Regions from separate parts of the Faecalimicrobium sp. JNUCC 81 genome, predicted to be linked through region 1. Evidence: riboswitches for the same ligand, from Rfam matches in the RefSeq annotation. Region 1 holds a riboswitch; each other region holds the start of a gene.

Evidence for each region. Region 1 has a riboswitch for S-adenosylmethionine ahead of JNUCC81_RS14055 (Na+/H+ antiporter NhaC family protein). Riboswitches for the same ligand answer to the same signal wherever they lie in the genome.
Region 2: linked by a shared signal. The riboswitch ahead of metK (methionine adenosyltransferase) and the one ahead of JNUCC81_RS14055 (Na+/H+ antiporter NhaC family protein) in region 1 are both predicted to bind S-adenosylmethionine.
Region 3: linked by a shared signal. The riboswitch ahead of JNUCC81_RS11960 (methionine ABC transporter ATP-binding protein) and the one ahead of JNUCC81_RS14055 (Na+/H+ antiporter NhaC family protein) in region 1 are both predicted to bind S-adenosylmethionine.

The regions. Positions count from the first base shown of each region.
Region 1 is NZ_CM132203.1:2,802,512-2,804,792, reverse strand. Features, by position in the region: gene buk (butyrate kinase) at 1-668, shown strand, start outside; SAM riboswitch class I at 781-885, shown strand; gene JNUCC81_RS14055 (Na+/H+ antiporter NhaC family protein) at 964-2,281, shown strand, end outside.
Region 2 is NZ_CM132203.1:162,954-165,234, forward strand. Features, by position in the region: gene yyaC (spore protease YyaC) at 84-593, opposite strand; SAM riboswitch class I at 830-935, shown strand; gene metK (methionine adenosyltransferase) at 1,133-2,281, shown strand, end outside.
Region 3 is NZ_CM132203.1:2,389,310-2,391,590, forward strand. Features, by position in the region: gene JNUCC81_RS11955 (methionine ABC transporter permease) at 1-321, opposite strand, end outside; gene JNUCC81_RS11960 (methionine ABC transporter ATP-binding protein) at 281-1,354, opposite strand; SAM riboswitch class I at 1,434-1,538, opposite strand; gene JNUCC81_RS11965 (hypothetical protein) at 1,697-2,281, opposite strand, start outside.

The sequences.
Region 1 (2,281 bases):
CTAGAATATCTGGAATTTGTGGAATGGATAGAGATTGCTTAAGTCATGCACTAAATTCTAGGGCTATGGCTATGAAACATTGTAAAAATAACAATAAAAACTACAAAGATTTAAATTTAATAGTAGCTCACTTAGGTGGAGGTATAACAGTTAGTGTACACAAAAAAGGTAAGATGGTAGATATTGTATCAGATGATGAAGGATCATTTTCACCAGAAAGAGCTGGAAGAGTGCCTTGTAAAAAAATCATAGATAGATGTTTTTCAGGAGAATACTCACATAGAGAAATGCTAAAAATGATAAGAGGAAATGGTGGTATAGTATCGTATTTAGGAACGGTTGATGTTAGAGACGTAGAAAAAATGATAAATAAAGGTAATGAAAAGGCAAAACTTGTTCACAAAGCAATGGCATATCAAGTTTCTAAAAGTATAGGTGAATTAGCAACGGTTGTAGAGGGAAAAGTTGATGCAATAGTTATTACAGGTGGAATTGCTTATTCAAATATGATAACTTCTATGATTAAACAAAGAGTAGATTTTATAGCACCAGTAGACATTATTCCAGGTGAAAATGAACTTGAGTCTTTATCTTTAGGAATTTTAAGGGTATTATTAGGAGAAGAAAATGCTAGAGTATATGAAGAAAATGAACTAGCTAAAGCATAAAACTAATGTTGATAAAATTATTAAAAAAATAATTATTAAAAAAATCAAAAATACTTGAAATATTTAGACAATTATAGTATTATAAAAAAATAGCAAGAGAAAAATTAAATACTCCTTATCAAGAGAGGTGGAGGGGCTGGCCCTTTGAAACCCGGCAACCAGTATATTTAATATACATTGGTGCTAAATCCTGCAGCTAATAGCTGAAAGATGAGTAAATAATTGCTTATTATAGCCTGAGTTTATTCTCAGGCTTTTTTATATATTAATTAGAACATAAGAGGAGGCGACATGTATGGAAAAAGAAATAAAAAAGGGTAATGCATTGGCATTATTACCATTAGGAGTATTTTTATTATTATTTTTAGGAACGGGAATTATAACAGGTGATTTCTATAAAATGCCAGTATTAGTTGCATTTATTATATCGGCTGGCGTTGCATTAATGTTAAATAAAAAAGAATTATTTTCTACAAAAATAGATGTGTTTTGCAAGGGAGCAGGAAAGCCTGATATTATATTGATGTGTATGATTTTCTTATTGGCAGGTACATTTGGAAGTGTTTCAAAGGCCATGGGTGGAGTTGATGCTACTGTAAACCTAAGCTTATCAATATTACCACCAAATCTTGTAGTAGTAGGATTATTTGTTATAGGTTGTTTTATATCTGTTTCAATGGGAACATCAATGGGAACAATAGCAGCAATAGCACCAGTAGGAATAGGTATATCAGAAAAAACTGGAATACCAATGGCTTTAGTGATAGGAGCAGTAATAGGTGGAGCTATGTTTGGAGACAATTTATCTATGATATCTGACACAACTATAACTGCAGTTAGAACTCAAGGGTGCGAGCTTAAAGATAAATTTAAGGTTAATTTCTTAATAGTTTTACCAGCAGCTATAATAACAACTATAATACTTGGAATAAATACATCAGGATATAACGTAGTATTATCGGAAAACTATAGTTATCAAATAATAAAAGTAGTTCCATACATTATAGTATTAGCTGGAGCATTACTTGGAATGAATGTATTTAAATTACTTCCAATGGGAATATTTGTATCAGCAATAATAGGAATATCAACAGGATCATTTGATGTATTTGGATTTATAGATTCTGCATCACAGGGTATGTCAGGAATGTATGAATTATGTATGATGTCTATAGTAATAGGCGGAATTGTTGAACTTATAAAGTTTAATGGTGGAATAGATTTTGTACTACATTTTATAACAAGTAGAATAAAAAATAAAAAAGGCGCTGAATTTGGAATCGCAGCACTTGTAGCTTTAGTTGACTTATGTACAGCAAATAATACTATAGCAATAGTTATGGCAGGGCCATTAGCTAAAGATATAGCACAAGAATTTGATATAGATCCAAGAAGATCAGCAAGTATATTAGATATTTTCTCTTCTTGTTGTCAAGGAATGATTCCATATGGAGCTCAAATATTAACAGCTGCAGGATTAGCAGCAATATCTCCAGTTGAGATTTTAAGATACTTACATTATCCAATTCTGATGGGGTTATTTGGAATATTAGCTATAGCTTTTGGATTCCCTAAATTATCGGATATTAAGGAAAAAAGAAAAGAAGGTAAAA
Region 2 (2,281 bases), 1.2 Mb from region 1:
TATTAGACTTATCTAATATAATGGGGCGAGTTTTTTTGAGTAACATGTTGGCGAATATTTTGAGTAACGTGTTGACGAATATTTTAGGTAGAAAGTAATAGAGCTAACGAAATTACTTCGGCTAATTCTATTATGAAGCTAAGGCGCACATTATTAAATGAAAATCTATTATTTTCATCTATCTTATCAACTATTCCTACAATAGAATGGTTTCCTATTTGAGGTAATTTTTTTCCAACACCTTTTCCAGGTAAAATTGGGCCTTCTCTTATTTGTATATTACCTATGCTACTTTTTGACCCTAAACATGCATCTATAGCTAAAAAATTTCCATTTGGATGAATCTGTTTTATGTGATCAATAGATTCGTATATATTTAAAGCGTGGATAGGATTATCTAATGTTCCGTAAACGGGGTATTTAAAATCACTATTTTGCAACATTGTACCAACTAATGGTCCGAGAGCGTCTCCGATAGCTCTGTCTGTTCCTATGCAAACTACAACTGTATTTTCATCGATTAAATCTTTAAGTATTGAACTTAATACTTCTACAACGTTCTCTTTTTTATAATTCACTTTGGCTAAATACATAGGCACCCCCCTTCAAAAAAATATATGAATTTTTAATTTAAAAAATACCTATCTTAGGTTACATAATATATAATATGAAAATGGTATTAAATAGGATACTATATAGTTGATATAGTACAAGCAAGAATATTCCAAATGATAAATTTGATTTAAAATTATTGACAGGATTTTATAAAGATAGTAATATATAAATTAATGAGATATATAATATAAAGAACTTAATAACTTTCTTGATTACCTTATCAAGAGCGGCGGAGGGATAGGCCCTGTGAAGCCCAGCAACCACCCATTTGGGAAAAGGTGCTAAATCCTACAAGACTAAATAGTCTTGAGAGATGAGGTTAGTTAATTAATGTATTGAATATACAAAATTAACCTCTTCTTGCATAAGAAGAGGTTTTTTAATTATTAAACTATTACCTCTAATATATAGCGTAAGATTTCAGATATATAAAGTTAAATTAACTAAGAGTATTCATAATTGGACTAGCATAGGGGATGAATCAAACCCCGAAATTATAAATTAAGGAGGAATTAAAATGGCAAGACATTTATTTACATCAGAATCAGTAACAGAAGGGCATCCAGATAAAATATGTGACCAAATATCAGATGCAATATTAGATGAATTATTAAAGCAAGATCCACTATCAAGAGTTGCTTGTGAGACTACAGTAACAACGGGGCTTGTATTAGTAGCGGGAGAAATAACAACAAAAGCATATGCTGATATACCTAAAATAGTAAGAGAAACAGTAAGAGAAATAGGATACGATAGAGCAAAATATGGATTTGACTGTGACACTTGTGCAGTTATAACTTCTATAGATGAACAATCAGGGGATATAGCTATGGGTGTTGATGAAGCATTAGAAAATAGAGATGGACAAACAGCAGAAGATGAAATAGAAAAAGTAGGTGCAGGTGACCAAGGTATAATGTTTGGTTTTGCTTGTAACGAAACAGAGGAATTAATGCCACTTCCAATATCTTTAGCTCATAAATTAGCTAGAAGATTAACAGAAGTTAGAAAAAATTCTACATTAGATTACTTAAGACCAGATGGAAAAACTCAAGTAACAGTAGAATACGAAGGAAATACTCCAGTAAGAGTTCATACAGTACTTATATCTACTCAACATGGAGAAGAAGTAACTAGTGAAACAATAAGAGAAGACTTAATAAATCATGTAATAAAAGCAGTTATACCAGCTAATTTATTAGACGAAGAAACTAAGATATATATAAATCCAACGGGAAGATTCGTTGTTGGTGGTCCTCAAGGAGATACAGGTCTTACAGGAAGAAAAATAATAATAGATACTTACGGAGGATACTCAAGACACGGTGGTGGAGCATTCTCAGGAAAAGATGCTACAAAAGTTGATAGATCTGCAGCTTACGCTGCAAGATATGTAGCTAAGAATATAGTTGCAGCTGGGCTTGCTGACAAGTGTGAAATAGAACTTGCATATGCAATAGGTGTAGCAAGACCACTTTCTATATTTATAGATACGTTTGGAACTGGAAAAGTATCTGAAGAAATATTAGTTAAATTAGTTGAAAAGAACTTTGACTTAAGACCAGGTGCAATAATAAGAGACTTAGACTTAAGACAACCAATATTCAAAAGTACAGCAGCTTATGGACACTTTGGTAGAACTGATATAGATTTACCATGGGAAAGA
Region 3 (2,281 bases), 410 kb from region 1:
TATAAGTGGTACTAATGCTCCTAATGTACCTATAGTGGTTCCTACAACAAGTCTAGTAATTGGCATTATTGCTGCTAATAAAATAATAAATGGTATGGAGCGTAGAGTATTTATTATTTTACCTAAAATATTATTTATAATTTTATTTTCTAATATTCCACCTTTTCTTGTTGCTACAAGCGTTACTCCTATAGGGAACCCTATTAATGTTGAAACTATTCCCGATACAAAAACCATATATAATGTCTCAAATAATGCTTTTATCATTTCAGGATAAAGATTAACTACATTGGGTATTAGTGTTTTTAATGTTTCTATCATAGTCAATTACCTCCAAACTAATATTATGTTCTTTAAGATACTTATCTGCATTTAGTATATTTTCAATTTGACCACTTAACTTTACAATTAAATTTCCTATTGGAACATTTTTTACCATTTCTATATTTCCAAATAATATACTTGCGTCGATTTTAAACTTTCTTGATATTTTTGATATAAATGCCTGACCTGTATTTTGACCAACAAAAGAAATTTTAGCTAAAACTTCATCTTCACTTATATCTTGAATAAATAAGTCTTTTTTTAATAAATCATATATTTTATTATTTTGAAATAAAGTTGAAATAAAGTCTTTTGTAACATTAGCTTTTGGATTTGAAAATATTTCAAGTATATCTCCGTTTTCAACTATATTCCCATTTTCCATAACCGCAATTTTATCACATATTTCTTTTACTACATTCATCTCATGTGTGATTATAACTACTGTTAAATTAAGCTTTTCATTAATATCTTTTAATAAATTAAGTATTGAATGTGTTGTTTGAGGATCAAGGGCTGAAGTTGCTTCATCGCATAAAAGTACTTTTGGATTATTTGCTAGTGCCCTTGCAATTGCAACTCTTTGCTTTTGACCTCCACTTAACTGAGATGGATAACTAGTTGCCTTATCACTTAATCCGACTAATTCTAAGAGTTCGCTAACCCTTAATTTTATTTCATTCTTGCACAATCCATTTCCTTTTAATGGATATTCTATGTTTTGAAACACAGTTTTTGACTTCATAAGATTAAAATGTTGAAAAATCATACCTATGTTTTTTCTACTTTCTCTTAATTCTTTATTTGATAAAAGTGTAATATCTTTATCTCCTATAAAAACTTCTCCACATGTTGGCCTTTCAAGTAAATTTATACAACGAACTAATGTACTTTTCCCAGCTCCACTAAATCCAATTATTCCGCATATTTCTCCTTCCTTAATCTCTAAATTTACACCCTTTAATGCTTCAACCACATTTTTTCCTGATACATATGTTTTTTTTATATTTTTTAGTTTAATCAAATACATTCCCTCCTTTTTAACCAAATAAAAAATCTTCTTCCCAAAAATGAGAAGAAGATTTTTAACGTTTATATTAATATACTTCCCCTCATCTTTCAGGATTAAAATCCTGTTGGAATTAGCACCACACCATTTAAGGTAGGTTGCTGAGACGTCATAGGGCCATTCCCTCGGTCTCTCTTGATAAGGTTTTTTATTTAATTTTCAAAATATTTTTATTTATGAAACTAATTGTATATTTTAAAACATACATTGTCAATTATAAAATTTTATTTATATATATTTTTTTATTTTCTTTATACCACAAGCACTTTCTCTTATTGTAACTTCTTTACTTAAACATATATTCTAACTGTTTATATCTTTATGCTTAAAAGTATTGTAACAATGTAAAAGTTCTCTACTATCAAATATGTACTTTCCACTTATCTGAGTATAATAAGTCCCTGTAGATTCATATATATCCTTTACTTTTTGAGTTAAATTTTTATGGTAATATCTTAATTCTTTGTACTCTTTTTTTAATTTATCTGCAGTAAGCCAAATTTTATTTGATGATATATCAGCTAATTTGACATTTTCAAATTTAATATCATTTTTTTGACCATATACATATAGCTCTGCCATTATATCTTGTAAGTTTTCGTTAGTAAGATCCCTTTTTAATTTTATGTAAGTAATTGCCCCCATACCATCAATACCTCTTTCTTCTAATCTTTCTTGTTTTATTAAGGCATCTAATGGTTGACGTTTTATATACACATAAGATTTATCTTCAAGGACATAAGAACCTCTATTATACTTAGCCGGTTTATATACAACAAGTATTGGACAGTATTCTCCGCCAACTTCTTCATCATTAAAATCAATTATATCTTCCTTATTGTTTAAATCATACTCACTAGACATACTTCCATATCTAGACTTTGATTT